Regions from separate parts of the Janthinobacterium svalbardense genome, predicted to be linked through region 2. Evidence: predicted binding sites of a transcription regulator. Region 2 holds the regulator's gene; each other region holds the start of a gene.

Evidence for each region. Region 2 encodes sigma-54, which starts transcription at its own class of promoters, with help from an activator protein. Its sites were predicted from a motif close to TGGCANGNAANCTGCTTT; they were not measured.
Region 1: CNX70_RS19120 (urease accessory protein UreD) is a predicted target of sigma-54. The motif match lies at 6,812-6,829, and genes of this name have one in related genera.
Region 3: urtA (urea ABC transporter substrate-binding protein) is a predicted target of sigma-54. The motif match lies at 3,820-3,837, and genes of this name have one in related genera.

The regions. Positions count from the first base shown of each region.
Region 1 is NZ_CP023422.1:4,333,060-4,343,373, forward strand. Features, by position in the region: gene CNX70_RS19075 (hypothetical protein) at 11-232, opposite strand; gene CNX70_RS19080 (1-acyl-sn-glycerol-3-phosphate acyltransferase) at 483-1,094, shown strand; gene CNX70_RS19085 (HupE/UreJ family protein) at 1,091-1,651, opposite strand; gene ureG (urease accessory protein UreG) at 1,648-2,286, opposite strand; gene CNX70_RS19095 (urease accessory protein UreF) at 2,309-2,989, opposite strand; gene ureE (urease accessory protein UreE) at 2,989-3,513, opposite strand; gene ureC (urease subunit alpha) at 3,527-5,227, opposite strand; gene CNX70_RS19110 (urease subunit beta) at 5,229-5,558, opposite strand; gene CNX70_RS19115 (urease subunit gamma) at 5,589-5,891, opposite strand; gene CNX70_RS19120 (urease accessory protein UreD) at 5,915-6,757, opposite strand; gene CNX70_RS19125 (EAL domain-containing response regulator) at 6,918-9,122, opposite strand; gene CNX70_RS19130 (sensor histidine kinase) at 9,298-10,314, opposite strand, start outside.
Region 2 is NZ_CP023422.1:840,444-850,757, reverse strand. Features, by position in the region: gene CNX70_RS03705 (PTS sugar transporter subunit IIA) at 1-210, shown strand, start outside; gene hprK (HPr(Ser) kinase/phosphatase) at 247-1,182, shown strand; gene rapZ (RNase adapter RapZ) at 1,299-2,162, shown strand; gene CNX70_RS03690 (enoyl-CoA hydratase/isomerase family protein) at 2,163-3,248, opposite strand; gene hpf (ribosome hibernation-promoting factor, HPF/YfiA family) at 3,384-3,746, opposite strand; gene CNX70_RS03680 (RNA polymerase factor sigma-54) at 3,816-5,294, opposite strand; gene lptB (LPS export ABC transporter ATP-binding protein) at 5,299-6,054, opposite strand; gene lptA (lipopolysaccharide transport periplasmic protein LptA) at 6,054-6,617, opposite strand; gene lptC (LPS export ABC transporter periplasmic protein LptC) at 6,643-7,254, opposite strand; gene CNX70_RS03660 (KdsC family phosphatase) at 7,297-7,830, opposite strand; gene CNX70_RS03655 (KpsF/GutQ family sugar-phosphate isomerase) at 7,830-8,864, opposite strand; gene CNX70_RS03650 (monovalent cation:proton antiporter family protein) at 8,949-10,314, shown strand, end outside.
Region 3 is NZ_CP023422.1:4,474,692-4,485,005, forward strand. Features, by position in the region: gene urtC (urea ABC transporter permease subunit UrtC) at 1-845, opposite strand, end outside; gene urtB (urea ABC transporter permease subunit UrtB) at 842-2,425, opposite strand; gene urtA (urea ABC transporter substrate-binding protein) at 2,514-3,767, opposite strand; gene CNX70_RS19735 (DUF4349 domain-containing protein) at 3,954-4,742, opposite strand; gene CNX70_RS19740 (DUF2760 domain-containing protein) at 5,039-5,617, shown strand; gene CNX70_RS19745 (Hsp70 family protein) at 5,614-7,485, shown strand; gene CNX70_RS19750 (Hsp70 family protein) at 7,488-10,259, shown strand; gene CNX70_RS19755 (CHASE2 domain-containing protein) at 10,284-10,314, opposite strand, start outside.

The DNA.
Region 1 (10,314 bases), 2.8 Mb from region 2:
TGCCTGCCCTTCAGCGCCATCGGCGCCGGGCCGGCCGGGCCGGACGGCGCGCCTGCACGCTGCTGAACACACGGCGTATCACTTCGGCCGGCACAGCGTGCTCACGCAAGTAAGCTGTCGCCACCGTCCGCCCCAGGGCGTGATGAAACGCCACGCCACGCTCGACGAGCTCGGCCATCACTTTGTCCGTTCGGACATGCTCCCCACAACCATCCTCGATACTGTTTTTCATGCCATGGCTCCCTGTCGGGTGGATCAATGCTGCATCAAGGTTTGACCACATTGTGTGCATTTAGTGCCCGCCACAGTGGCAAAGCATCGTTAAAATAGCAGCAACAGCCGGCCCGACACCGCATGGATAGCGGCCTCGGCTGCTTGTCGCCACCGCCAGCCCCGTATAGAATGCCTGCGCAGAATTTTTGCTTCAAGGAAAATGGCCAGCAGCGCCATCCGATTAAAAACAGTGTCACTGAAGGGTATCAATGGACGATTTATTTGTACAAGCGGGCGACTTGCCGACCTGGCACCAGCGCTGCGCATTGCGCGTGCTGCGGCTGTTTGGCTGGCGCATGCGCTTCCGTCCCCTGCCGGGGCCGCGCGGCATCGTCGTCGTCTACCCGCACACGTCGAACTGGGATTTCATGGTGGGCCTGTTCGGCAAATGGGCGCTGTCGCTGCCGTTCCACTGGCTGGCCAAGGATACCCTGTTCCGCGGCCCGATGGGCAAGGTGCTGCGCTACCTGGGCGGCGAACCCGTCGACCGCAGCACCACCAGCGGCACGATTCAACGCCAGGCCGAGCGCATGCTGGCCGCCGACTGGTACTGGCTGGCCATCACGCCGGAAGCGACGCGCAGCTACCGTCCGAACTGGAAGAGCGGCTTTTATCACCTGGCCCTGGCCGCCAAGGTGCCGCTGTTGCTGGTGTATATCGACTACCCGAACAAGGTGCTGGGCGTCGTCGACCATATCTACTTGACGGGCGACAAGGAGGCCGACATGGCCGCGATTGCCGCCGTGTATGCGGGCCATCAGGGCTTGCACCCGGAAAAGGCGGCGCCCATCGTGCTGTCCGACAAGCGCCCCGGCGCTTAGTTCACGCCCATCAGCACCACGCCGGCGGCCGTCAAGGCCACGCCGGCCACGCGCAGCACGCGCCCGGCCAGCACCTGGCCGGCGCAACGTCCCGTACACAGCAGCGTGGCCGAAGCCAGCAGGAAGCCGCACGCGGCCGATGCAGCCGGCAATTCCTGGCCATGCGCATTGCCATGCGCCAGCGCAAACACACCCACGAGCAGCATGCCGAGCCAGTTCGGCAGCGCCAGCGCCAGCGCGATGGCCAGCCCCACCAGGGCCACCGTGGCGGCGATACCCGTTTCCAGACCGGGCACCGTCAAGCCCGCCATGCCGGCCAGCGCGCCGAGCAGCATCATGCCGAGGAAAGTGGCGGGCTGGGCCAGGCTGCGGCGCTGCTGGCCGCCCCAGAGGCCCACGCCCAGCATGGCCAGCAAGTGGTCGATGCCCGTGAACGGATGGGCGAAGCCGGCCAGGAAGCCGACGCTGTCGCCATGGCCGGGGTGGGCCATCGCAGGTAAAGCCAGCAGGCACAGCGCCGCCACGGCGGCCGTTTTTGTCATCAGTCTTGCGCTCATTGCAGCTCCTTGCCTGGTTGATCGAGCAAACCTTGCTCGCGGATAAAATCGATGACCACCTGCACGCCGTCGCCGCTGCGCAAGTTGGTAAACACGAAGGGGCGCTCGCCGCGCATGCGCTTGGCGTCCTGCGCCATCACGTCGAGATTGGCACCCACATACGGCGCCAGGTCCGTCTTGTTGATAATGAGCAAATCGGAGCGCGTGATGCCGGGCCCGCCCTTGCGCGGGATTTTTTCGCCGCCCGCCACGTCGATCACGTAAATCGTCAGGTCCGACAGTTCCGGACTGAAGGTAGCGGCCAGGTTGTCGCCGCCCGATTCGACCAGGATCAAGTCGAGATGCGGAAAATCTGCCTGCATGCGCGCAATCGCTTCCAGGTTGATCGACGCGTCTTCGCGAATCGCCGTGTGCGGGCAGCCGCCCGTTTCCACGCCCATCAGGCGCTCGGCCGGCAAGGCGTCCGCGCGCAGCAGGATTTCCATGTCTTCCTTGGTGTAGATGTCATTCGTGATGACGGCCATGTCGTAGCGCTCGCGCATGCCCTTGCACAGCATTTCGCACAGGGCCGTCTTGCCCGAGCCGACCGGGCCGCCGATGCCCACGCGCAGGGGATTGGAGGTAATCGATGTCATGTTTGCTCTCTCATTGAATAGTTCAGGAACGGTACAGGCGGCTGTACTGCACTTCGTGCCGCATCGACAGCAGCGACAGGCCGGGCGCCCAGTTGCCCATCTCGTCGTCTTGCAAGGTTTGCGCCGTCAGCGCCGCCGCTTCCAGCTCCGGGCGCAGCGACAGCAGCAAACGCTGGCCCGCCACCTGCCCCAGCGGCACGGATTTCACGCAGACGAGCACCTGGTTTTCCGCCCAGGCGAACAGCATGGCCAGCAGCGCCTCTTCGCGCGGAATCGCCAGCGCCACCACGGCGCAGGCATAGGCGGTGGGCAGCGCGACTTCCGGCTGCCCCTGCAGCATGTCGATCAGCACGCCGTCGGCCACGCCCAGCTCGGCCAGCAATTTGGTCAAGGAATACCCCATCTGGATGGTTTCGGCGCGAAATTCCGCCGTGTCGCGCGAAGCGATGAAACGCTCGCTCCAGCGCTGCACGGCGCACAGATCCTGCGCTGCAAACGCCTGCATCAAGCGCCAGCACAGAGGCGCTTCCCAGCGCGCCACCACCAAGGTCAGATGCTGGGCGATCCACGCGCGCGCCGTGGCCGCGTCGTGCACCAGGCCAGATTCGAGCGCCGCTTCCAGCCCCTGCGAATAGCTGTAGGCGCCGATCGGCAAGGCCGGGCTGGCGAACTGCAGCAGATGCAGCAGGGCCGACGCCTGCATCATGCGGCGCCTGGCACATCGCCGGGACGGTGGATTTTCTGCCGCAGCGGCACGGGCGCCAGCAAATGCGGGCCGTGGCCATCGTGGTGGCCATGGCCGCCGCCATACGCGCCCGCCTCCGGTTCGAACGGCGCGCTTTCCTCCGCCACGGTCGCCTGCAAGCCTTGCAGCATCTCTTTTAAAACGGGGTCTTTGCGGATGCGCAGAAAGCCCTCGCCCACCTGCGCCTGCGTGTGGCGATTCCCCAGGTGGAAAGCGCAGCGCAGCAGGGTGTGCGCATCGGCGCAGCGTACCAGGTAGGTCGGTTCGCGCGCGGCGACGATCTGCACCACCTGCCCTTCCGGCCCCGTCATGCGCTCGCCGTCGCGCAGCACCGTGCCGCGCACGGTGAACACGGCCACCTCGTCGCCATTCGACAGCACGGCGCGCAGCCGGCATTTTTCGCGCTGGTCGTAGGGCAACACAAGTTGGGCAAACGGCGTACGTTCATCGCCAGGTCCCAGTTTGGTATGCAATGTGAGCATGCTTGTCTCCTGCTTAAAATAGAAAATAGCGCTGCGCCATGGGCAGCACGGCCGCCGCCTCGCACACCAGCAGCTGGCCGTCGGCGCGCACGGCGTAGGTTTCCGGGTCCACTTCCATGTGCGGCGTGGCGCTGTTATGGATCATGTCGTGCTTGCGCAAGCCGCGCATGTTTTTCACGGCGATGACGGATTTGTTCAGCTTCAGCTGATGGCCGATATCGAGGTCGTAGGCCGCCTGCGAGACAAAGGTGAACGACTTTTTCAGGCCGCCGCCGAAGGCGCCGAACATCATGCGGTAATGCACGGGCTGCGGCGTGGGAATCGAGGCGTTCGGGTCGCCCATCTGCGCGGCGGCGATCATGCCGCCCTTTAAAATCATCGACGGCTTGACGCCGAAAAAAGCCGGCTTCCACAGCACGAGGTCGGCGATCTTGCCCGCCTCGATGGAACCGACCACGTGCGCAATGCCATGCGTGATGGCCGGGTTGATCGTGTACTTGGCAATGTAGCGCTTGGCGCGGAAATTGTCGCTGCGCGCCGTGTCGGGCGCCAGCGGCCCCCGCTGCACCTTCATCTTGTGCGCCGTCTGCCAGGTGCGCATGATCACTTCACCCACGCGGCCCATGGCTTGCGAGTCGGACGACATCATCGAGATGGCGCCGATGTCGTGCAAAATGTCTTCGGCGGCGATGGTTTCGCGGCGGATGCGCGACTCGGCAAACGCCACGTCTTCGGCAATCGCCGGGTCCAGGTGGTGGCACACCATCAGCATGTCCAGGTGCTCGTCGAGCGTGTTGACGGTAAACGGGCGCGTCGGGTTGGTCGACGACGGCAGCACGTTGGCCTGTCCCACGGCGGCGATGATGTCGGGCGCATGGCCGCCGCCCGCCCCTTCCGTGTGAAAGGTGTGGATGGTGCGGTCCTTGAAGGCGGCCAGGGTGTGCTCCAGAAAGCCGCCCTCGTTGAGGGTGTCGCTGTGCAGCGCCACCTGCACGTCCATGCGGTCCGCGACGGACAGGCAGTTGTCGATGGCGGCCGGCGTGCTGCCCCAGTCCTCGTGCAGTTTCAGGCCGATGGCACCCGCGCGCACCTGTTCTTCCAGCGGTAGCGGCAGGCTGACGTTACCTTTCCCCATGAAGCCCAGGTTCATCGGGAAGGCGTCGGCGGCCGCCAGCATGGCGTGCAAATGCCATGGCCCCGGCGTGCAGGTGGTCGCGGCCGTGCCCACGGCCGGTCCCGTGCCGCCGCCCAGCATGGTGGTCACGCCGCTCATCAACGCTTCCTCTATCTGCTGCGGACAGATGAAGTGGATGTGCGTGTCGACGCCGCCAGCCGTGACGATCAGGCCCTCGCCGGCGATGATCTCGGTGGCGCCGCCGATGGGCAAGGTCACGCCAGGCTGGATGTCGGGGTTGCCCGCCTTGCCGATGCCGAAAATCAGCCCGTTTTTCAGGCCGATATCGGCTTTCACGATGCCCCAGTGGTCGAGGATGACGGCATTCGTGATGACGGTGTCCATCACCTCGGCCGCGCAGCGCTGCGACTGGCCCATGCCGTCGCGGATCACCTTGCCGCCGCCGAATTTCACTTCTTCGCCGTAGATCGCGTAGTCATGCTCGATCTCGATGAACAATTCCGTGTCGGCCAGGCGGATGCGGTCGCCCTTGGTGGGGCCGAACATTTCGGCATACGCGCTGCGGGGAATGCTGGCCATCTCAATCCTTTCCCGGTGGAGTGTCTTGCAGGTCGCCCATCACTGCACCATTGAAGCCGTAGACCTTGCGTTCGCCCGCCAGCGCCACCAGTTCCACCGTGCGCTGCTGGCCCGGTTCGAAGCGCACGGCCGTGCCGGCCGTGATATTGAGGCGCATGCCGTAGGCGCGCCAGCGCTCGAAGGCCAGCGCCGGATTGACTTCAAAAAAGTGAAAGTGCGAGCCCACCTGGATCGGACGGTCGCCCCGGTTGGCCACCACCACGGTGGCCGTGGCGCGCCCGGCATTCAAGCTGATTTCGCCTTCTTCCAATTTGTATTCACCTGGGGTCATGAGGGGCTCCTGTCAATGTCGCTTGTGTGCTTACGGTATCGGATGGTGCACGGTCACCAGCTTGCTGCCATCGGGGAAGGTCGCTTCCACCTGGATATCGGGGATCATCTCGGCGATGCCGTCCATGACGTCGGCGCGCGAGAGTATCTTGGTACCGTCCGACATCAGCTGCGCCACCGACTTGCCATCGCGCGCGCCTTCCATGATGGCAGCGCTGATCAGGGCCACCGCTTCCGGATAATTCAATTTCAAGCCGCGCGCCAGGCGCCGTTCGGCCAGCAGCGCGGCCGTAAAAATGAGCAGCTTGTCTTTTTCTCGGGGAGTCAGGTCCATGGTTTTCCTTGTCTTTCCTGTTCTTATGTGTTCCAACTGCGGGGCACGACGGCGTCGCGTCCCAGCATGGCGGGGCGCAGCAGCAGCCAGGCGGCCAGCATGATCGTGCGCGACGCCTCGCTGTCGCCGCACAGCAGGCGCACCACCACCAGCGCTTTCATGTGCGTGGCGCCAAACACGGCGCCAGCCGGCACGGCGATCTCGCGCACGGCTGCCAGTACGGATGGAGAAACGGGTGTGCCGACGGCGATCAGGGTGGCGCATACCGTGTGGCCAGCCAGCCCCAGGGGACTGGCCATCAAGGCGCCGCCTCCCGCCAGCACGCCCTGCTCCCACCACAGCAGCTTGCCGCCACGGCGGATCTGCACCTGCTGGCTGATGCTGCCCGTGTTGAAAACTTCGCCCGAGGCGCTGCGCCCCAGGCAGACGATGTCGCAGCCGATATAGCTGGCGTCCTGCGCCAGTTCCACTTCATGGCGCAGGTGCACGCAAGCCTGGTCGAAGAAAATGCTTTCCTGCGGCAGCCACTCGATGGCGGCGCCGCTACCGGCGCGCAGCACGATGTGCTGACCCGAGACGTGGCCATTCGCGCGGTACCACTTGGCGGCGCCCGGCGAGGTCAGCAAGGCATGCGCGCCTGTGCCCACCGTGGCGTCGACGGCCAGCTGGTCGCCGCCCACCACGCCGCCTGGCGGATGGATGATGATGGCGTGGCAGACGGCATCGCCTTCCGGATACAGGGGCTTTTGCACGCGCAAAGGGCCGCTATGCGTGCGCTCGACCAGGCGGCTGACGCCATCGTGCAGCGCAAAGCCCAGGCGCAAATGCGCCTGCCAGGCGCCGTGTGCGCTGGGCTGTGAAGACATGGCTGGATGGGTACTGTCTGGCATGCGGGGCAATCGCGTAAATAAGCGATTACCTAAGCAGGATATGTGCCAGCGTCAGGGGATGGAAAAGTGAGCATCCTGCACCGCGCTGCTGCGAATGCACCGGCATGGTGCAGCAGCCGCACCGCGGCGTGTATGCTCAGGCCACGGCCAGGGAGCGCCGTTCGCGCAGCAAGGCCGTGAATGGTGCGGCAGCCAGGGGTCGGCTGAAATAATAGCCCTGCATTTCGTCGCAGCCGTGTTCCGTCAGGAAGTCCACCTGTTCGCGCGTTTCCACGCCTTCGGCGATGACGCGCATGTCCAGGTTATGTGCCAGCGAGATGACGGAACGGGCGATGGCCGCGTCGCTGCTGCTGGTGGTGACGTCGTCGACGAAGGATTTGTCGATCTTCAGCACATCGATGGGAAAACGCTTCAGGTAGCCCAGGCTGGAATAGCCTGTGCCGAAGTCGTCGAGCGAAATACCCACGCCGATATCCTTCAGGCGCGTCAGCGCCGCCACCGCCTTGTCCGGGTCGCCCATCACCGTGCTTTCCGTGATCTCGATGCCGAGGCAGGCGGGTGCGATGCCGTATTTACGCAATACCGCCTCGACGAAAGGCACCGTGCGATCCTGCGCGAACTGTTTACCGGACAGGTTGACGGCCACCTTGATGCTGCCCAGGCCTGCGTCGTGCCAGGCGCGGATCTGCGCGCAGACGCTTTCCAGCACCCATTCGCCGATGGCCGTGATCAAGCCGTACTCCTCGGCTAGCGCGATGAACAGGCCGGGCGACACCTTGCCCAGCACCGGGTTCTCCCAGCGCAGCAGGGCTTCCGCGCCCAGCAAGGCGCCCGTGCGCAAGCACATCTGCGGCTGGTAGTGCACTGCGAATTCATCGCGGCAGATGGCGCCGCGCAGCTGCTGCTGCATGGCCAGGCGGGCGCGGATATCGCTGCCCATGCGCTCCGTGAAGAAGGCGTAATGGTCGCGCCCCATTTCCTTGGCGCGCACCAGGGCCGTGTCAGCGTGGCGCAGCACGTCATCGAGGCTGTCGCCATCGGCCGGGCACATGGCGATGCCGATGCTGGTGGTCAGCGCCAGGCGCTCGCCACCGACATTGAGCTCTTCGCGCAAGCCGGCCAGAATGGTTTGCGCCAGCGCCAGCGTGCGGCCCAGCAGGGCATCGTCCTGCAGCAGGATCTGGAATTCGTCGCCGCCCTGGCGCACCACCGTGTCACCCTCGCGCACGCAGCCGGAGAGGAAACGCGCCACCACTTGCAGCGCCTTGTCGCCCACCGCCTGGCCGTGCGAATCGTTGATGTTCTTGAAGCGGTCCAGGTCCAGACACATCAGCACCACTTGCTGGCTGTCGCGCAGGGCGTTGGCGCGCGCCTGTTCAAAACGTTCGCGCAGCAGCACGCGGTTCGGCAAACCCGTCAGCGCGTCGTGGTAGGAGAGGAAATCGATCAAGTGCTGCTCGGCCTTGCGCTCGCTGATATCGAGGAAGACGCCGATGTAGTTAACGACGGCGCCATCGGGCCCGTGCACGGTGGAGGCGCTGAGCAGACAGGGATAGGTGTCGCCGCTCTTGCGCCGCGTTTGTACTTCACCCGACCAGCAGCCGCTGCTGCGCAAGCCCTGGCGCAGGGCCTGCAACACCGCTTCGCCCGTGTGTCCGGCATGCAGGCGCATGATGTCCGTGCCCACCACTTCCTGCGCCGCATAGCCGGTGATGCGTGTAAAGGCGGGATTGGCCGTGACGATGGTGCCGGCCGGATCGGTGATCAGGATGGCGTCCTGGGTGGCTTCGAAGACTTGGCCGGACAGGCGCAGCAATTCTTCATTGGCGCGGCGGATCTGCACTTCGCGCGCCAGGGTGCTGGCCACCTGCTCCAGTTCCGCCGTGCGTTCGGCCACGCGCCGCTCCAGATTGGCGCGCTCCTGCGCCAGCTGCAGCTGCGCCCGCGCCAGGCGCACGTGCGCGTCGGTGCGGGCGAGGATTTCCTCGGCCTGGAAGGGCTTGGCGATGAAATCGACGGCGCCCAGCGCAAAGCCGCGCACCTTGTCGTCCGTATCGTACTGGGCCGACAGGAAAATCACCGGCACCTGGCGCAGGGACGGTATCTCCTTCAGGCGGCGGCAGACTTCAAAGCCGTCGAGGCCCGGCATGCGCACGTCGAGCAGGATCAGCTCCGGCGGGCGCGCCTGGGCCGTCCACAGGGCCAGTTCACCGTTCGGCGCCTGGCGTACCGCATAGCCGGCGCCGCCCAGCAAATCGCTCAACAGCTTGAGCGAAGCCGGCGTATCTTCAACGATCAGTACTTCGCCCTTAGCATTCACTTCGGAAAAATCGCGGTGCATGTAGCAGTTCTCTCAGCTTTGGATGAGGCGCGGCGCTCGATTGCCACGCTGGACAAGACATTTCTTTGCGATGAACTACGTATTATCATCATAATCTTTATTGCAATTTAGCACCATCCATCCACGACACTTAGTCCGTCTTTTCATCGAATCCGATGTTGTCAGTCCACACTATTCAAGCGCGCACCAGCAGGCCCTCGCTCTCCAGCAAGACGCACAGCTGACGGTACTGGTGCTGCTCGAGCATGGCCTGCAGCGGCGCCAGCAACGGCGCCGCCGACGCCGGCAGGGCCGCCAGCAGCTGCGCCACCCTGGCCAGGTTCAATTCGCGCAGCGCCACCAGCAAGGCGGCGCGCTCGTCCCCGGCCAGCAGCAGCAAGTCTTGCGCCTGCAGTGCCGGCAGCACTGCCGCCTGCGCCGACATGGCCGGCAGCGCGGATGCCTGCACTGGCGCCTGCGCCGCCTGCGCGGGTATGCTGAAACGGAAGGTGGCACCCTGCCCCGGCGTGGACTCCAGCGTCAGTTCGCCTTTCATCAACTGCACCAATTCGCGCGAGATGGCCAGGCCCAGGCCCGTGCCATCCTTCGGCCCCGCGCTGTCGGCCTGCACGAAGGGCTCAAAAATGCGCTGCTGGTCTTCCAGCGCGATGCCGATGCCCGTGTCGCTGACGGCGAACGACAGGCGCCACGTGACGTCATCGCGCCGCTCGCCGCGCACGCGCAAGGTGACCTCGCCGCTGCCGGCGAACTTGACGGCATTCGACATCAGATTCAGCAGCACCTGGCGCAAGCGCGTCGCATCGAGCAGCACCGCCGCCGGCAGGTCCGCGCAATCGAGGCGCAGGGTCAGGCCCTGCTGCTCGGCGCGCATGCCCAGCATGTCCATCACTTCCTGCAACAGGGGCGCCAGCGCCACCACGGTCGCCTGCGCCTGCAAGCGCCCCGCCTCGCCCTTCGACAGTTCGAGGATTTCATTGATCAGGGTGAGCAAATGATTGCCGGAGCGGTGGATGATGGCCAGGTTGCGCTTTTCATCGTCCTGCATGTTGGGCGAGGCGGCCATCAGGCGCGAAAAGCCGATCACGGAATTCAAGGGCGTGCGCAGTTCATGGCTCATGTTCGCCAGGAAGGTGCTCTTGGCGCGGTTCGCCGCCTGCGCCTGGCTGACGGCCACCGACAGGGCGCTCGTGCG
Region 2 (10,314 bases):
TTCGAGTCGCCCGATGGCAAGCCCGTCAATCTGCTGTTTTTCCTGCTGATTCCCGATCATGTCACCCAGCAACATCTGGAAATTTTGTCGGAAATCGCCGAAATGTTTTCCGACGATGCCTTCCGCACGGCGCTGGCCACGGATCCGGAACCGAAATCCGTGCATTCGCGCATCGTCAATTGGCAACCCAGTCTGCAAGCGACGGGTTAAACTTCAGGTATTCCTCCACTCCTGAAGAAGACTGCCATGTTGCAAACGCCGCTGACGATACAACGCCTGTACGACGATAATCGTGAAAGTCTGCAACTGGGCTGGTTCGCCGGTTTCCCCGGCGGCGAGCGCCTGATCTCGGGCGATGTCTCGTCGGCCGCCGACCAGGTGGGCCACTTGAACCTGATCCATCCGGGCCGCATCCAGGTCTTCGGCCACCAGGAAATCAATTATTATCAGCGCCTGAAGGTCAACACGCGCACGCATGTGATCGGTGAACTGATCGCCGGCGGCCCACCCGCGCTGATCATCGCGCAAGGGCTGGAAACGCCGCCCGACATCCTCGCCATCTGCGACGAGCAAAACATTCCCCTGTTCTCGACCCCGCTGCCGGCCGCGCAAGTGATCGACTTCCTGCGCGTCTACCTGTCCAAAAAGCTGGCGCAGCGCATCATCATGCATGGCGTGTTCATGGACGTGCTGGGCGTGGGCGTGCTGATCACGGGCGATTCGGGCCTGGGCAAGAGTGAGCTGGGCCTGGAACTGATTTCGCGCAGCCACGGCCTGGTGGCCGATGACGCCGTGGAATTCTCGCGCATCGCGCCCAACATGATCGAAGGCCGCTGCCCACCCCTGCTGCAAAACCTGCTGGAAGTGCGGGGCCTGGGCTTGCTCGACATCAAGGCCATCTTTGGAGAAACGGCCGTGCGCCGCAAGATGCGCTTGAAACTGATCGTGCACCTGGTGCGCCGCAACGCGCTGGAAGAGGAAGTCGAACGCCTGCCCTTCCTGTTCCCCACGGAAGACGTGCTCGGCTTGCCAGTGCGCAAGGTCGTCATCCCCGTCGCCGCCGGCCGCAACATCGCCGTGCTGCTGGAAGCGGCCGTGCGCAATACGATTCTGCAGCTGCGCGGCATCGATACCTTGCAGGAGTTCATGGAACGGCAGAGGTTGGCAATGAGTGGCGACTAGCGTTGCAAGGAGTTCACCCATGCATGGGCGAACCGTTAGTACAGTCTAAATTGCAATAATCTGTAAAGATCATTGCTTTGGGAGCGCAGTGCCGATCTTTATTGTATGATCGGCGTATGCATATCGTCCTTATCACCGGAATATCCGGCTCCGGTAAATCCGTCGCGCTCAATGTGCTGGAAGATACCGGCTACTATTGTGTCGACAACCTGCCACCGGCCTTGCTGCCCAGCCTGGTGCAAACCTTGCTCGACGAAGGCACACCGCAACTGGCCGTCGCCGTCGATGCGCGCAGCGCCGAGTCGCTGGCCAGCCTGCCGCACAATGTGGCCCTGCTGCGCGACCAGGGGCACGACGTCAAGGTGATGTTCCTCACGGCCACCACGCATTCGCTGGTGGCGCGCTTCTCGGAAACGCGGCGCAGCCATCCGCTGTCGCACGAATTGCGTCCGAACCAGAACCCCGCCAGCCGCCGTACCCTGATCGAATGCATCTCGGAAGAACGCGAGCGCCTGTCGACCATCGAACAGCTGGGCCATGTGATCGATACCTCGGAACTGAGCGCCAATAAATTGCGCGCCTGGATCAAGGATATCGTCGCCTCCGAACGCGCGCCGCTGACCCTGTTCTTCGAATCGTTCGCCTTCAAGCTGGGCGTGCCGCTGGACGCCGATTTCGTCTTCGATGTGCGGGCCTTGCCGAATCCCTATTACGACCTCGCGCTGCGTCCGCTCGACGGACGCGATGCGCCCGTGATCGCCTTCCTCGACGCGCAACCGAGCGCGCTGGAACTGCTGGCCGACATCCGCGCCTTCATCGAGAAATGGTTGCCATCATTCAAATCCGACAACCGCAGCTACCTGACGGTGGCGCTCGGTTGCACGGGCGGCCAGCACCGCTCCGTGTACATGGCGGAACGGCTGGCGCAATACTTCGGCCCCAACGAAAGAGTCGTGCTGCGCCACCGCGAGCGCGCTTAATCAGTTGAGGTGGCGCAGCGGATGCGCCGTGGCCGGCCAGACGGGCGCAAAGAACCGCGCCACCATGGCTGCATCGACCTGGTCCAGGCTGGCGGGGTTCCAGCGTGGCGCATTGTCCTTGTCGACCACCAGCGCGCGCACGCCTTCCAGCACTTCGCCATGCGCGAAATTGTGGCGCACCACGCTGCGCTCCAGGCGCAGGCAGTCGGCCACGCCCAGGTGGGCACCGCGCTGCAGCAATTCCATGGTAACCGACATCATCAGCGGCGAACGCAAACGCATGGCCGCCAGCGCCTTGCCTGCGAACGCGCTGTCGTCCTGCGCCAGCGAGGCCATGATGGCGGCCACGGAAGGGGCGCCGAAATGGCGGTCCAGCGCCGCGCGCGCCGTGGCCAAAGGAGAAGCCCCCGCCTCGGCCTGGAACGGTGCCGCCAGCGCCTTGATGGCCACCGGCAAGGCCTCGCCCGGCGTCGATTCGAACAGCGCCAGCAGCGCCCCCATCTGCGCCTCGGGCAGATAGACATCGGCCAGCCCCGTGTACAGGGCATCGGCCGCGTTGATCGTCAAGCCCGTCAAGCCCAGGTACAGGCCCAGCTGGCCGGCCAGGCGGGACAGAAAATAACTGCCACCCACGTCCGGGAACAAGCCGATATTGACTTCCGGCATGGCCATGCGCGTGCGGCCCGTGACGATGCGCAAGCGATTGCCGGGCCCGGCTTGCGCCACGCCCATGCCGCCACCCATGACCACGCCATCCATCACGGCGATATACGGTTTCGGGTAGAAATGAATGACATGATTTAAGGCGTATTCTTCCGTAAAGAAATCTTCCAGCAATGCACTGCCGCCTTGCGGCGTAGCCAGGCCCGCATCATAAAAGAAACGGATATCGCCACCGGCGCACAGGGCTTTTTCGCTGCTGGAACGGATCACGACGGCGTCCACCTGCGGATCGTCGCGCCAGGCCAGCAAGACGGCACTCAGGGCGCGCACCATCTCCAGCGACAGGGAGTTGAAGGCTTTCGGACGGTCGAGCACGATGTGCCCGGTGCGGTTGCGGATGGAGGTCTGGACGAAGTCGCTCATGGCAGGCAGGAAAGAAGTGAAAGTGCCAACATTTTAGCGCCTGCGCGGGGAACATTGCGTTCGACAGGTACGGGCGCAAAAAAGGGCGCAAGATGTGCGCCCTTAGTTGATCACAACTGCTGGAAGCGGGTGGCCTTAAACGGCGACGACGGCGTCTTCCTCGGAGTTGTCTGGCAGATGCTTGATCGCCTCTTTACCGTGCCCTTGCACTTTGGTTTTGTACTTCATCACTTGCCTGTCCAGCTTGTCGATCAGGGTATCGATTGCGGCATACAGGTCGTGCGCCAGGCTTTCCACATAGACTGTTTTGCCACTCAGACGCAGGTTGACTTCGGCCTTTTGACGTTTTTCTTTCTCTTTGAGGTTATCCACGGTCAGAATCACGGCGATATCGATAACTTGATCGAAATGACGTTTCACGCGCTCCAGCTTCGTTTGTACGTATTCACGGATGGCTGGTGTCACTTCGAGATGATGTCCGCTGATGGTGAGATTCATACACACTCCTAAAGATGATCGGGTTCGTGCGGTCCATCCTATCCGGCCCGCAGAGGAACCGAAAAAAACTTACAAACACTTACGCAGGCTCACTGGCGGAATTTTCAACGCTTCCCGGTATTTGGCAACAGTACGTCGCGCAATCACCATGCCTTGTTCCCCCAGCATGTCCGCAATCTTACTGTCGGATAAAGGATTTTTAGGGTCTTCTGCTCCTGTCAGTTGCACGATCAATGCCCGTATCGCCGTCGATGATGCTTCGCCCCCCGCTTCGGTGGCGACGTGGCTACCAAAGAAATATTTCAACTCAAACATGCCATGCGGGGTCAGCATGTACTTTTGGGTTGTTACCCGCGAGATAGTACTCTCGTGTAAACCCAGTGTATCAGCTATTTCACGGAGCACAAGGGGGCGCATGGCAACGGCCCCATGCGAGAAAAAGTTCTTTTGTCTTTCTACTATCGCCTGCGCCACACGCAGGATCGTGTCGAAACGCTGGCGCATATTCTTGATCAGCCACTTGGCTTCCTGCAATTGCGCGCCCATGGCGCCCTCGCCCTTGCCCTGCTTGAGCAAGTTGGCGTACATGGCATTGACGCGCAGGCGCGGCATGACGTCGTTGTTCAGGGTGACTTGCCAGCCATTGCGCGCGCGCTTGACGACGACATCGGGCACCACGTAATCGGACACATCCGAGGCGAACACGGCGCCCGGATGCGGATTGCACTGGCGAATCACCGTCTGCGCTTCACGCAAGTCTTCCTCGTCGCAATCGAGGGCTTTTTTCAGCTTGTTGAAATCGCGCTGGGCAAACCAGGCCAGGTGCTTTTCCACGATGACGAGGGCCATGCGCCGCGTCACCATGGCGACGTGCGGCAAGCGCTTGATTTGCAGCGCCAGGCATTCGGACGCGTTGCGCGCACCCACGCCGGGCGGATCGAAACTTTGCAGCAGGGACAAGGCCGTACGCATCTCGTCGGCGTCGATTTCCAGCTCTTCCGGCAGGCGCGCCAGGATGTCGTCGAGCGACTCTTCCAGGTAGCCATTGTCGTCGAGCGCGTCGATGATCAGCTCGACCAGCGCGCGGTCGCGCAATTCGAGCACCGTCACGCGCATCTGCTCCATCAAGTGCTCGCGCAGGGTGCAGTGATGGGCCTCCAATTGCGGACGCGAATCTTCGTCGTCGGGCGCCTTGCCCCGGCTCGCCTCGCTCCAGTCGCTGTCGCCACCATCCGCGGCGGCCGGGCTGTCGCCCGCTTCGCCGTCAAAGGTTTCTGCTTCGGCCGGCGCCGCGGGCGCATCCTGGCCTGGCGGCTGGGGCGGTGCTTCGGCCGGCGCGGCCGTGGAACTCAGGGCCCCGTCGGACAGCAGGCGCAGCGAATGGTCGAGCGGATCGTCGAGGCGCTCGAGCAAGGGATTGTCCGTCAGCAGTTGCTCTAGTTCCTGGTGTAATTCCAGGGTAGACAATTGCAACAGGCGTATCGATTGCTGCAACTGCGGCGTCAGTGCCAGGTGCTGCGAAGTGCGCAGCTGCAATGATTGTTTCATTGGCTCACATGCGGAAGTGTTCGCCCAGATAGACCCGGCGTACCGACTCGTTCGCGATGATGTCGTCGGGGCGTCCCGACGCCAGCACCGAGCCCTGGTTGATGATGTAGGCACGGTCGCAAATACCCAGCGTCTCGCGCACATTATGGTCGGTGATCAGCACGCCGATATTGCGCTCCTTCAAGAAGCGCACGATGCGCTGGATCTCGATCACGGCGATGGGGTCGACACCGGCGAACGGTTCGTCGAGCAGCACGAAACGCGGGTCGGTGGCCAGCGCGCGGGCGATTTCCACACGGCGCCGCTCGCCGCCCGACAGGGACAGCGCCTGGTTCTCGCGCAACTTTTCAATTTGCAAGTCGGCCAGCAATTTATCCAGGCGCTCCTCGATCTCGGCCTTCTTCAGGGGACGGCCTTCGACGGTCTGGATTTCCAGCACGGCGCGGATATTGTCTTCCACCGTCAGCTTGCGGAAGACGGACGCTTCCTGTGGCAGATACGACAGGCCCATCTGCGCGCGGCGGTGGATCGGCAGGCGGGAAATATCCACGCCGCTGATATCGATGGTGCCGCCATCGGACGGCACCAGACCGACGATCATGTAGAACGAGGTGGTCTTGCCGGCGCCGTTCGGGCCCAGCAAACCCACCACTTCGCCGCATTCGACTTGCAGCGAGACATCATGCACGACTTGCCGCTTGCCATAGGTTTTTTGCAGCCCGCGAACGATCAGGGTGCTGCCGCAACGAGTATTGTCCATTATTTCTTTCCTGGCGCGGGCGTGGCCGGTGCCTTGGGCTTCGGCTGGATCACCATGCGCACGCTGCCACCGTCCGGGGTGCTGGTGCCGCTGTCGGAATTTTCCATCGCAAACACTTCCTTGCGGCTGTCATACGAGATGAAGGCGCCATTGGCCACGTCGGTCACTTTCGTGCCTTCCAGGCGCGTCAGCTTGGCCCTGGAAAACAGCTTCACCACTTCCGTCTTGTTGTCGTATTCCACGCGCTCCGCTTCGCCTTCCACCCACAGGTCGCCCGCGCCATCGCGCTTCTGGCGGAAGGTGGCCAGCTTGCCGGGATCGGCCCAGAAAGTGATGAACTGGTAGCCTTGCGGATCTTCCGTGATCAGGGCCCGGCCCGCCTTCATGGTCAGGGTGCCCTTGACCAGCACCACGTCGCCCGTCAGGGTGCGAATCTGCTTGACGTCATCGACATGGCCGCTGCGTGCCGTGATGACGGCTTCCTTCTCGGAATCGGCCTTCTCGGCATGCGCCACGCCCATCATGGCCAGAGAAAATACGGTCAACAGCAAGATGTTCTTCATAGTATGGTTTCCTTGTTTCATTCTGTCATTTTGCCGCCGCGGCCGGGCGCGGTTTCGGCGGGAGGACCATGCGCAGCGCATTCTGCACTTCCACCACGCCGGTGGCGTTATTGGCCTTCATGCCGATGCCATTGAGGCGCGAGGTGCCCGTCAGGATATCGACAGGCACGTCCGTTTCCATTCTTTCCTCGTCCGGGAATACCGTCAGCGCTTCCGTCTTGACCGTCAGGTTCTGCGCCTTCGGACTGGCCGCGCGGTCGATCACGACATTGCGGTGCAGTTGCAGCCGGGTATTGTCCTGGTCGATATGCGCCAGTTCCGCATTCATGTTCATCGGCGGCATGCCTGGCGTGAGCTTGCGCACGAAAGGCTGGTCGATATCGGAAGAATCGTCCAGCGGATAATGCGTGAGCTTGGTGCCCGACACGATATAGCTGGGCTTGCCCGTCAAGTCCATGCGCACCAGGCTGAAATTGGTGATGAAATAGTCGGGCTCATCCTGATGCTTGCTGGCCGTGATGTCCTGGGCATTCTTGTTCATCACTTCCAGCAGCCAGAAGCTGCCCAGCGCAAAGACAACTGCCCCCAGCACGGTAAACATCATGCGCCAGCGATGGGCGCCTCCTGGCTTACGCATAGGATTTCACTCTTTCAAATGTCACTGGCGGCAAGGCGCGCCTCACTCCAGGAACGGCGCCATGACGCGCGCATAGTTGTCCTGGGCGCGCAGCAGGAATTCGCAGATCTCGCGCACCGCGCCACGGCCGCCACCGGCCTGCGTCACATGGTGCGCCAGGCCCTGCACTTCCGGACGCCCGCCCGGCACGCTGACGGCAAAGCCCACGCGGCGCAGGATGGGCGCATCGATGACATCGTCGCCGATATAGCCGCATTGCTCTTCCGTCAAGCCCGTCAGCGCCAGCAGCTCGCGAAACGGCGTCAGCTTGTCGTGACCGCCCTGGTGCACATGCGTAATACCCAGGTCTTGCGCGCGGCGCGCCGTGATGGCCGAGCGGCGCGCGCTGATGATGGCCGTCTGCACGCCCGATTCCTGCAGCAGCTTGATGCCCAGGCCATCATACACATTAAACGTTTTCATCATCTCGCCATCCGGGCCGAAATGCAGGCTGCCGTCGGTGAGCACGCCATCGACGTCAAAGATCATCAGTTTGACCTTGGCTGCGCGCGCCAGGTTGTCCGCTACGCTGTCCATCAGATCACCTTCGCTTGCGTCAGATCATGGATATGCAGCGCGCCCACCAGCTTGCCGTCGGCATCGACGACCAGCATCTGGTTGATGCGGAACTGCTCCATCACGGCCACGGCGTCGACGGCCAGGCGCTCGGGTGCGATGCTGCGCGGCTGCGCATGCATGACGTCGCGGATCGCCACTTGCGTGAAATCCTGCACGCGCTCGAACATGCGGCGCAAGTCGCCATCGGTAAACACGCCCACGGGGCGGTTGTCCGCATCGACGACGGCCGTCATGCCCATGCCCTTCTTCGTCATTTCTTCCAGCGCCTGCAGCAAGGAAGCGTCCACGGGCACCTTCGGTACTCGTTCGCCGCTGCGCATGACGTCATGCACGTGCGTGAGCAGGCGGCGGCCCAGGGCGCCGCCCGGGTGCGAGCGGGCGAAATCTTCTTCCTTGAAGCCGCGCAAGTCGAGCAAGGCCACGGCGATCGCGTCGCCCAGCGCCAGGGTGACGGTGGTGCTGGCCGTCGGCGCCAGGTTCAGCGGACAGGCTTCTTTCTCAACAGAAATATCCAGGTGCACGTCGGCCAGCTGGGCCAGACTGGAGTTCGGCTTGCCCGTCATGGAAATGAGCACGCCACCCATACGCTTGACGACGGGCATGATGGCCATCAGTTCCGACGATTCGCCGGAGTACGATATGGCAATAAAAGCATCTTCCGAGGTGACCATGCCCAGGTCGCCATGGGCCGCTTCGGCCGGATGCACGAACAGGGCCGGCGTGCCGGTGGAAGCGAGGGTGGCGGCAATCTTGCGCGCGATATGGCCGGACTTGCCGATGCCGGAGACGACGACACGCCCCTTGCATTGCAGCAACATCGCCACGGCGCGGCCCACGCTGTCGTCCGTGGCCAGGCGCGCGCGCAGCGCAACGATGGCGTCGGACTCGATCTGCAAGGTGGTACGGGCCAGCGCGACGGCGCGCTCGGTCGTCGCTTGCATGTCAATTCGATCAAAAGCTTTCAGCATTGTTTTTTCATGGGTTACACTCATGCCCAAAGTATAAACGAATTAGGAAAGCAAAAAACTTGCCAGTCACAACAAACAACGATTTCCATTGAGCGCACCGGGCAACCCATGTTTTCCTCGCTTGAACTGACCCTGATGTTACTCGGCAGCGCCGTGCTGGGCGTGGTCGCTTTCAGAATGTTGCATCTGCCGCCCATGCTGGGCTACCTGGCCGTCGGCATCGTCATCGGCCCCCACGCGCTGGGCCTGGCAGCCGAGAACGAAGCCAGCCATACCCTGGCCGAATTCGGCGTCGTCTTCCTGATGTTTTCCATCGGACTCGAATTCTCGCTTCCCAAGTTTCTCGCCATGCGGCGCATCGTCTTCGGCCTTGGCATGGCGCAGGTGGTCACCACCATCATCGCCACCGTCGTCTTCGGCTGGTTCGTCGGACGCTACCTGTCCGCCTACATCCACCTGAGCTGGCAAGCCGCGTTTGCCCTGGGTGGCGCGCTGGCCATGTCGTCGACGGCCATCGTCTCGAAAATGCTCACGGAGCGGCTGGAACTGGAAAGCGAACACGGCCGCAAGATCATCGGCATTTTGCTGTTCCAGGACTTGGCCGTGGTACCCCTGCTGATCCTGATTCCCGCCCTCACGCGCGATTCCGACAATCTGGCCGAAACCCTGGCCTGGGCGGGCGGCAAGGCCCTGGTTGTCCTCATTCTGCTGTTGTTCATCGGCCAGAAGCTGGTGCGCGGCTGGCTGACCATCGTCGCCAAGCGCCGCTCGCAGGAATTGTTCATGCTCAACCTGCTCTTGATCACGCTGGGCGCGGCCTGGATCACGGAGCGGGCCGGGCTGTCGCTGGCCCTGGGGGCGTTTGTTGCCGGCATGCTCATTTCCGAGACGGAATTCAAGCACCAGGTGGAAGAGGATATCAAGCCCTTCCGCGACGTGCTGCTGGGCCTGTTCTTCATCACCGTCGGCATGCTGCTCAATATCCGCGTGGTGCTCGACAACTGGTGGCTGGTCTTGCTGCTGCTGTGCGGCCCCGTGCTGCTGAAATTTGCCCTGATCGCGGGCCTGGCCCGGCTGTTCGGCTCCAGCAACGGCGTGGCCTTGCGCACGGGACTGGGACTGGCGCAGGCGGGCGAGTTCGGCTTCGTGCTGCTGAACCTGGCGGGCGGCATCAAGCTGATGGATCCGTTCGTCGTGCAGGTGGTGCTGGCCTCGATGGTGCTGTCGATGCTGGTGGCGCCCTTCCTCATCGCCAAGTCCGACGCCATCGTCATGAAGCTGGCGGCCAACGACTGGATGATGCAATCGCTGGCGCTGACCAAGATCGCCACGCGCACCATGGCGTCGCAGAAACACGTGCTGATCGCCGGCTTCGGGCGCAGCGGGCAAAGCCTGGCCACCCTGCTGGCGGAAGAAAAGATCGAGTACCACGCGCTGGACCTGGACCCGGAACGGGTGCAGGAAGCGCAGCTGG
Region 3 (10,314 bases), 2.6 Mb from region 2:
CCCACCTGCGGCACGTACAGGGCACCGGCGATGCCGCACAGCACGGCGGATAAGGTCCACACGAACAGCTTGAACCACAGCGGGTTGTAGCCAAGAAACATCAGCCGCGCCTCGCTGTCGCGCACGCCCTGCAGCACCCGGCCCAATTTCGAGCGGACGATGGCGCGCGCGCCCACCAGCGCCGCCAGCAGGAAGGCCAGGGTCAGCAGGAACAGCACGGCCCGGGTAGCAGGCGCCGTGACGCTATGGCCGAGGATGGTCTTGAAATCCGTGAAACCGTTGTTGCCGCCAAAGCCGGTGTCATTCCGGAAGAACAAGAGCATGAACGCATACGTCATCGCTTGCGTGATGATAGAAAAATACACGCCCTTGATGCGCGAGCGAAACGCAAAGTAACCGAAGACAAAAGCCAGCACGCCCGGCACCAGCACGACGAGGGCCATGCAGTACCAGAAATGTTCGGTAAATGCCCAGTACCACGGGTAAGTTTTCCAGTCGAGAAACACCATGAAGTCGGGCAAGCTGCTGTGGTACTGGCCCTGGTCGCCGATGGCGCGCATCAGATACATGCCGTGCGCATATGCGCCCAGGGCAAAGAACACGCCGTGCCCCAGCGACAGGATGCCCGTGTAGCCCCAGACGAGGTCCAGCGCCAGCGCGGCCAGCGCGTAGCACATGAACTTGCCCACCAGCGCCACCGTATAGGCGGACACGTGCAGCGCATGCCCTTCGGCAAACGCCAGGTTAAAAATCGGCAACAGTGCCGCCAGCACCGTGCATGCGGCAATGGCCAGCCAGACGGGCCGCGTAAACAGGCCCTGCTTTATCGGATAGGAGGTAGTCATTCGACGCTGCGTCCCTTCATGGCAAACAGGCCCTGCGGCCGGCGCTGGATGAAAATGATGATGAATACGAGAATGGCGATCTTCGCCAGCACGGCGCCCGCCACCGGTTCGAGGAATTTGTTCACTTCGCCCAGGCCCAGCGCGGCGATCACGGTGCCGGCCAGCTGGCCCACGCCGCCCAGCACCACCACCATGAAGGAGTCGACGATATAGCTTTGGCCCAGGTCCGGCCCCACATTGCCTAGCTGCGACAGCGCTACGCCGCCCAGTCCCGCGATGCCGGAACCGAGGCCGAAAGTCAGCATGTCGACCTTGCCCGTGGCCACGCCCACGCAATCGGCCATGCGGCGGTTTTGCGTCACGGCCCGCACGAACAGGCCCAGCCGAGTTTTGTTGAGGATCACCCACACGGCCACCACCACGACGACGGCAAAGCCGATGATGGCCAGGCGGTTGTACGGCAGCACCAGGCCGCCCAGCACGCTGACGCCGCCCGACATCCAGGCGGGATTGGCCACTTCCACGTTTTGCGCACCGAAGATCGTACGCACCGTCTGCATCAGGATCAGGCTGATGCCCCAGGTGGCCAGCAGGGTTTCCAGCGGCCGCCCGTACAGCCAGCGGATCACCGTGCGTTCCAGCACCACGCCCACCAGGCCGGCGACGAAGAAAGCGGCCGGCAGCGCGGCCAGCAGGTACGCCTCCTGCATGCCGGGCAGGTAGGTACGGAAAAACAGCTGGCACAGATACGTCGTGTAAGCGCCTATCATCAGCAATTCGCCATGCGCCATGTTGATGATGCCCATCAAGCCGAAGGTGATGGCCAGGCCCAGCGCGGCCAGCAGCAGCACGCTTCCCAGGGAAATGCCGTAGAACACATTGCCGGCAAATTCCATGCGCGACACTCTTCCCTTGATCTGGCGCATGGTCTCGATGGCGGCCAGCTGCACAGTCTCGTCGGGCTCCCCCCCTTTCTCCAGCATGGCTTGCAGCACGGGCAACAAGCGCGCATCGCTGCTCCCGGCCAGGTCCTGCACGGCGGCCTTGCGCGTGGCGGCGTCCGGCGCATGCAGGTTGGCGCTGGCGATCAGCACTTGCAAGATCTGTTTGATGTCAGCATCGTTTTCCCGTGCCAGCGCCGTACGGATCAGGGGTATTTGCGCGGGATCGACCGCCTTTTGCAAGGCTTGCGCGGCCGCCAGCCGTACCGTTCGTTCCGGCGCCAGCAACTGCAAGCCCGACAGCGCCCCCGCCACGGCCGCGCGCAAGCGGTTGTTGACCATCACGCCGTCGATGCCGTCGGGCAGCGGCACGTTCTGGCCGCTTGCCGGGTCATATGCATGTTCACCGTCGACGACATACACCTTGCCATCGGGCGCGGCATACAAGGCATCGTCCTGCAAGGCTTGCAGAACCTTGGCGGCCTCGGGCGTGGCCAGGGCGGCGATCTGGGCGACGGCAGCGACTCTGGTATCGGGGTCGTCGCCGGATAGCGGTTTGAGCAATTCTGGAGGGATGGCGGCCTGCGCGAACGGTGGTAGCAGGCACAGTAATAACAAAATACGACGTAGCAGACGCATGCGGAAAGACCTCTCATCGTTACTTCAGCCCAAGCGAAAATCTGGGGTCAGACCCGTCGGGTCTGACCCCGGCCTTTCTGCCGCTAACTCATAACTTCTGCTTGCCCTCATTGCCCTTGATAAACGGGCTCCACGGCTGGGCGCGGATCGGTTCCTTGGTTTTCCACACGACATTGAATTGCCCATCGGCCTTGATCTCGCCGATCATCACGGGCTTGTGCAAGTGGTGGTTCGTTGCATCCATGGTGAGGGTGAAGCCCGATGGTGCTTTCATGCTCTGGCCAGCCATGGCGGCGATCACCTTGTCCGTGTCCGTCGACTTGGCCTTTTCCACCGCTTGCGCCCACATGTGGATGCCCACATAGGTCGCTTCCATGGGGTCGTTCGTCACGACGGAACCCGCGTTCGGCAACTTTTGCGCCACCGCATACGTTTTCCACTGCTTGATGAAAGCCGTATTCACGGGATTCTTGACGGATTCAAAATAATTCCAGGCCGCCAGGTGACCGAGCAGCGGCTTGGTATCGATGCCGCGCAGCTCTTCCTCACCCACGGAAAACGCGACGACGGGTACATCCGTGGCTTTCAAGCCCGCATTGCCCAGCTCCTTGTAGAACGGCACGTTGGAATCGCCATTGATGGTGGAAATGACGGCCGTCTTGCCGCCCGTGGAAAACTTCTTGATGTTGGCGACGATGGTTTGATAGTCGGCGTGGCCGAACGGCGTGTAGACCTCGCTGATGTCGCTATCCTTGACCCCTTTGCTTTTCAGGAAGGCGCGCAAGATCTTGTTGGTGGTGCGCGGATACACATAGTCCGTACCCAGCAGCACGAAACGCTTGGCGCCGCCGCCATCCTTGCTCATCAGGTATTCCACCGCCGGGATCGCCTGCTGGTTCGGCGCGGCGCCCGTATAAAACACATTCTTTTCCAGCTCCTCGCCCTCGTATTGCACGGGGTAAAACAGCAGGCTGTTGAGTTCCTTGAAGACGGGTAAAACCGACTTGCGCGACACGGATGTCCAGCAGCCGAACACGACAGCTACTTTATCCTGCGCCACCAGTTGCCGCGCTTTTTCCGCGAACAGGGGCCAGTTCGACGCGGGATCGACCACCACGGCTTCCAGCTTCTTGCCCAGCACGCCACCCTTGGCATTGATCTCGGCGATCGTCATCAGCGCCACATCCTTGAGCGACGTTTCGGAAATGGCCATGGTGCCCGACAGGGAGTGCAAGATGCCCACCTTGATGGTGTCGGCGGCCAAGGCTGCCTGCATGTAAGTGGACGTGGCCAGGGCGAATGCGCCGGCGGCGGCCGCTTTCAGGATGATGCGTCGTGACATGGGGACTCCTGTGAATGATTCGTGGGGGACGGACTGGGACTACGATGTTGTTAAAGCAGAATGCATGCCAGCGCCGGCAGGCGTCCGCCATGGTGCACGCGACCAGCGCCGCACGAAAAAAAACCTGGCTGCACAAGGACTGTGCAGCCAGGTTTCAAATTGCCGTAAAAAGGTGCGCGGCAGACTTTAATCCTTGCGCGGTGTTCCTCTCAGGCGGCGCCAGCCCTTGCGTCCCAGCGGGAACAGCAGCACGAAAGCGATCAGCCACGGCAGGATATACGCCATGGCCGTGATGGCGTTGGCCACGCCTTCCGACAGGTTTTCCGTGAAGTTACCCAGCGCCCGCTTGACGGGACGCCAGAACGACTGCTTGCCTTCGGCGCTGATGGCCACGTTCAGCAAGTCCGTGTCGATGCGCTGCATCAATAGCGCATTGGCCGCCGTCGCCTGCTCCAGTTCCACTTGCACGGTGGCCAGTTCCTTGGTCACCTTGATCAAGGCATCGACGTTCGCGCCCGAGAGCTTTTCCAGGTCCTGCAATTGCGCCTGGTACTGCTTGAGCATCTCCAGGCGTTTCTTGCTGTCGAGCACGGGGCGCCCCAGGTCTTCCACCTTGGTGCCCTGGCTGGTGACGTCGCCGCCGGCCGCGACCAGCGCGACGAGCTTTTTGATGCCGGCCGGCTTGGCGCGCATGCTGATGCGCGCGTGCACGTAGCGGCCGCCGTCGATGCTGGAATCGAGCAGCAAGCAGCCGTTTTCCGTGTCGGCCTTGCAGGCGGCGACCACTTTTTCATACAGGGGCCGTACTTGCGCCTCATTCGTATCGACGCTGACATTGTGTTCATAGGCAAGAAACTCGCTGCCCTTTTCCTTGCCATCGAGACGCGCAGCGCTGGACTGGCCCGCGCTCTCGCCCTTGCCGCCGCAACCGGCCAGCAGCATCAGACCGAACAGACATATGGATAAATTTTTCATGATTTCTTTCTGGGGATTATCATGGCAACAAGGTCAGGCGAAAAGTTAATGCGCGATTCTAGTCGAAACGGCACGAAATCGAGCGTTTCCTTGCGCAGGAACAAAGAAAATCCATGCGTCAGGCTGGCTGCGCCGGGGCCGGCGGCTTTGGCGGCGGCCCGGTAGCTGGTATCATGCGGGCAAACGCAGCCGGCCCGATATGTACGACGGGCCCGGCACATGCACTACCCTGCGAAGCGGCCCCGCCACCCGGCGCGCCGCCGACGCCACCCTACAGATCAGAGAAACGAGTTCCTATGAGCACACCATCGTCCCACCCATCGTTCTGGCGCCGCGTCCCGCTGGCTTTCGGCGCCTTCTTCAGCACCCTGTCGGACGCCGCCTATGCGGCCCGCGTGGAAAAACTGTCCTTGCCCGAGGTGGCGCCGGTGGCCCCTGCTCCTGCGCCTGCCCCCGTGCCAACGCCGGCCGCCGCGCCCGTCATATTAAAAGAAGCCACGCCGGACGCCGCCCTGCAATTGCTGGCCCTGCTGCAACGCGAAGCGCGATTGATCGATTTCACCCAGGAAAACTTGGGCAGCCATGCCGATGCCGACATTGGCGCGGCCGCCCGCGTGGTGCACGAAGGCTGCGCCAAGGTCATGCGCGAGTATTTCACCATCGAGGCCGTGCGCCAGGAAGCCGAGGGCAGCCGCATCGTGCTCCACGATGGTTTTGATTCCGCGCAAGTACGCCTGACGGGCAACGTCGTCGGCTCGGCGCCATTCACGGGCACCCTGAGCCACCGCGGCTGGCGCGCTTCGAGCGTGCGCCTGCCGAAACTGAGCGGGCAGCACGACGCCGCCATCCTGGCCCCGGCCGAGGTGGAACTGTGAACGATACCATCAACCCTGGCCCGCGCTACGCCATCGGCATCGACCTGGGCACCACCCACAGCGCCCTGTCGTATGTGAACCTGGTCGAGAGCGACGGCGAAAAGTCCAGCCACGGCGTGCTGAAAGTGCCGCAACTGTCGGCGCCAGGCACGGTAGAAGAATTGTCGCTGCTGCCATCGTTCGTGTATCTGCCGCACGCCGACGAAGTGACGGCGGGCGACCTGGCCCTGCCCTGGGTCACCGAGGAAGCCGAAGCGCCGTTCGTCGTCGGCGAAATGGCCCGCAGCCGGGGCGCCACCACGCCCATCCGTCTGGTCTCCAGTGCGAAAAGCTGGCTGTGCCACCCGGGCGTGGACCGCCGCGCGGCGATTTTGCCGAATGACGCGCCGGCCGAAGTGGCGCGCATTTCACCGATCACGGCCGCCACGCGCTACCTGACGCACTTGCGCCAGGCCTGGGACAACGCCCACCCGCAAGCGCCGTTCGCGCAGCAGGAAATCACCGTCACCATCCCCGCCTCGTTCGATCCGGCCGCGCGCGAGCTGACGATGGAAGCGGCGCAGGCGGCCGGCTACACCTCGCTGACCCTGCTGGAAGAGCCGCAGGCAGCCCTGTACAGCTGGATCCAGACCAGCGAAGGACGCTGGCGCAAGGAAGTCAAGCCGGGCGACATCATTTTAGTCGTCGACGTGGGCGGCGGCACCAGCGACTTTTCGCTGATCGCCGTGCTGGAACGCGATGGCGTGCTGGAACCGCACCGCGTGGCCGTTGGTGAACACATCCTGCTTGGTGGCGACAATATGGATCTGGCGCTGGCCCACCTGGTGGCCCGTAAGCTGGCCGTCAACGGCACGCAGCTGGACGCCTGGCAAATGCGCGCGCTCACTTACGGCTGCCGCAGCGCCAAGGAAAGCCTGCTGGCCGACAGCGGCCTCGATGTGGCACCGATCGTCGTGCCGAGCCGCGGCTCGAAACTGATCGGCGGCTCCATCCGCACGGAACTGACGCGCGCCGAAGTGTCCACCTTCATTCTCGACGGCTTCTTCCCGCAAGTGGAAGCATCGAGCCGCCCTGCCGTGCGCACGCGCGCCGGCCTGACGCAACTGGGCTTGCCATATGCGCAGGACGCGGCCATCACGCGCCACCTGGCGGCGTTTTTGGGCCGGCAAGTGGCGGCAACCAGCGAACTGGAAGGCTTTGCGGGCCGCCAGTCGCAAGATGCCAGCTTCTTGCACCCGACGGCCGTGCTGTTCAACGGCGGCGTCTTCAAGTCCGACTTGCTGGTGCAGCGCATCATGGCGACCGTCAACGACTGGCTATACCTGGAAGGCGCGGAACCGGCACGCATGCTGGCCGGGGCCGACCTGGACCTGGCCGTGGCGCGTGGCGCGGCCTACTACAGCTACGTGCGGCGCGGCCATGGCGTGCGCATTCGCGGCGGCACGGCCAGCGCCTTCTATGTGGCCATCGAATCGGCCATGCCGGCCATTCCCGGCATGGAACCGCCGATCCAGGCCCTGTGCGTGGCGCCGTTCGGCATGGAAGAAGGCAGCGAACTGGAACTGCCAGGCCAGCAATTCGGCCTGGTGGTGGGCGAGCCCGTACACTTCCGCTTCTTCGCCTCGTCCACGCGGCGCAACGACCAGATCGGCGACTTGCTGGACTTCTGGGGTCCCGATGAATTGCAGGAGCTGAGCGAAATCCAGGCGACGTTATCGGCCGAAGGCCGCTCGGCTGGCGACGTGGTGCAGGTGAAATTGCACGCACGCGTGACAGAAGCGGGCACGCTGGAGCTGCTGGCCGTTTCCCCTGACGGCGCCGAGCGCTGGAAAGTGGAATTCGACGTGCGCGGCACGCCGCAGCCATAAACATGCGCAGCGCTGTGGGCAAGCCGGCCTTCCTGGTCGGCATCGACCTGGGCACCACCAACACGGTGGTGGCGTATGCGGCGGCTGGCGATGCGCAGGCAGAAATCAACCTGTTCGCCATCGAGCAGCTGCTCGCTCCCGGCGAAGTGGGCGCACGCCCCCTGCTGCCCTCGCTGCGCTACCACCCTGCCCCTGGCGAACTGGCGGCGGGCGACTTGCAGCTGCCGTGGCCACAGGGCGATGTCACCAGCGCGGAACACCCCGTGCTGGGCGCCCTGGCGCGCCAGCTCGGCGCGCAAGTGCCGGGCCGGCTCGTTTCCAGCGCGAAGAGCTGGCTGTCGCATGCGAACGTGGATCGCCAGGCGCCGATTTTGCCATGGGGTGCCGACGCCGACGTGGCCAAGGTGTCGCCCGTGGCGGCCAGCGCCAGCTACCTCGCGTATGTGCGCGCCGCGTGGAATCACCGCTTCCCGGATTCTCCGCTCGAAGAGCAGGAACTGGTGCTGACCATCCCTGCCTCGTTCGACGAGGGTGCGCGCGCACTCACACTGGAGGCAGCCCGCCTGGCGGGCTTGCCCACCTTGCGCCTGGTGGAAGAACCGCAGGCCGCCTTTTATGATTATTTGCAGCGCAGGCGCACCACCTTGCGCGACGACCTGGCCAATACGCGCCGCATTCTAGTCTGCGACGTGGGCGGCGGCACCACCGATTTCAGCCTGATCGACGTCGCCTTCGATGACGATGGCGAACCCCAGCTCACACGCAGCAGCGTGGGCAACCATTTGATACTCGGCGGCGACAATATGGACCTGGCGCTGGCCCACCTGGTGGAAACGCGCATGGCGGCAGGCGTCGAAGGTGGCATGAAGCTGTCCGCCGCGCGATTGTCGCAGCTGATGGAGCGCTGCCGCGCCGCCAAGGAACTGCTACTCTCCAGCGACGCACCAGACAAGGCCAGCGTAACCCTGCTGGGCGCCGGCTCGCGCCTGATAGGCGCCAGCCGTTCCGTCGACATCACGCGCGAGGAAGTGGCGGCCCTGGTGGTCGATGGCTTTTTCCCGAAGGTGGAACTGGGCGATACGGCGAAAAAAGGCCGCGCCGGCATCGTCGAATTCGGCTTGCCGTATGCGCAGGACGCGGCCATCACGCGCCACCTGGCCAGCTTTTTGCAACAGCATCAAGGCGCACTGCCCGACACCTTGCTGCTGAACGGCGGCGTGTTCCGCGCCGACGCGCTGGCGCGCCGCCTGGCCGACACGCTCGCGCACTGGCGGGGTCAGCCCCTCACCATCCTGCACAACGAAAATCCCGACGTGGCCGTGGCGCGTGGCGCCGTCGCCTACGCGCTGGCCCGACGCGGCCAGGCGCCGCGCATCGGCGGCGGCTCGCCGCGCAGCTATTTTCTCGTGCTGGGCGAGGCGGGCAAGGAACACCGCGCCGTATGCATCCTGCCCCGTGGCAGCGCCAGCGGCGAAGAAATCCGCCTGAGCGAGCGGCTGTTCGCGCTGCGCCTGGGCCGGCCCGTGCGCTTCCACCTGGCCACTTCCCTCGCTGAAGCAGAAGCGCCGCCCAAGCTGGGCGAGCTCGTCGACCTGGACGCGGGCGAGTATCTGCGCCTGCCGCCGCTGGCCAGCGTGCTGCATGATAAACAGGATGCCGGCGACAAGCGCGACATCACCGTGCAACTGGCGACAGTCATGACCGAAGTAGGGACTTTGGAAGTGCACTGCGTAGCCGCAGCCGATGCCGGCCAGCGCTGGCTGCTGGAATTCCAGTTACGGGGCGAAGAGGAAAACCACGCCGTAACGTCCACTGCCTTGCCGCGCGTGAAGGAAGCCATCGAAAAAATCGAGCGCATCTTCGGCGGCAAGGCGCAAAAGGTCGACACCAAGGAAGTGCGCCAGCTGCGCCAGCACCTGGAACGGGGGCTGGGCGGACGCGAAAGCTGGGAAACGCCGCTGCTGCGCCAGCTGTTCGACGCCTTGCTACAACGCGCGCGTGGCCGGCGCCGCTCCGCCGAACATGAGCGTGTCTGGCTGAACCTGGCCGGCTACTGTTTGCGTCCCGGCTATGGCGACGCGCTCGACCCGTGGCGCATCGAGCAACTGTGGGCCCTGTTCGACACGGGCATCCAGCACCACAAGGACAACCAGGTGTGCGCCGAATGGTGGACCCTGTGGCGCAGGGTGGCCGGCGGCTTGAGCACGCAGCAGCAACTGCGCCTGCTCGACGACTTCGCCTTCAACCTGCAAGCCGATGCGGCCCAGCGCGGCAGCCGCCCCGTCACATTGGTCGACGGCAGCGATGACGACATGCTGCGCCTGGGCGCCTCGCTTGAGCGCATCCCCGGTGCCTACAAGGCCGAAGTGGGCGCCTGGCTGATCAAGCGTCTGCAGAAGGCGGATAGCGAAGCGGCGGGTACGAATACCCTGTGGGCGCTGGCCAGGGTCGGCGCGCGCCAGCCCTTCCACGGCAGCGCGCACGAAGTGGTCGACAGCGACACCGTGGCCGAATGGCTCACCATGCTGCTGGCGCTGGACTGGAAAAAGGTGGAGCCGGCGGCGTTTGCCGCCACCCACCTGGCGCGCATGACGGGCGACCGCTCGCGCGACATCGCCGACGACTTGCGCGCCACCGTGTTGGCGCGCCTGAAAGCCGCCGGCGCCCCGCACCTGTGGCAAGCGATGGTCAGCGAAGTGACGCAGCTGGACGAAGCTGTTACCCGCCGCATGCTGGGCGAGGCGCTGCCGCCGGGCTTGAAACTGATCGGCTGATCGGCATCAAGCGCAGCTGCCCCCCTACACCAGCGCCACCACCAACAGCAGCACC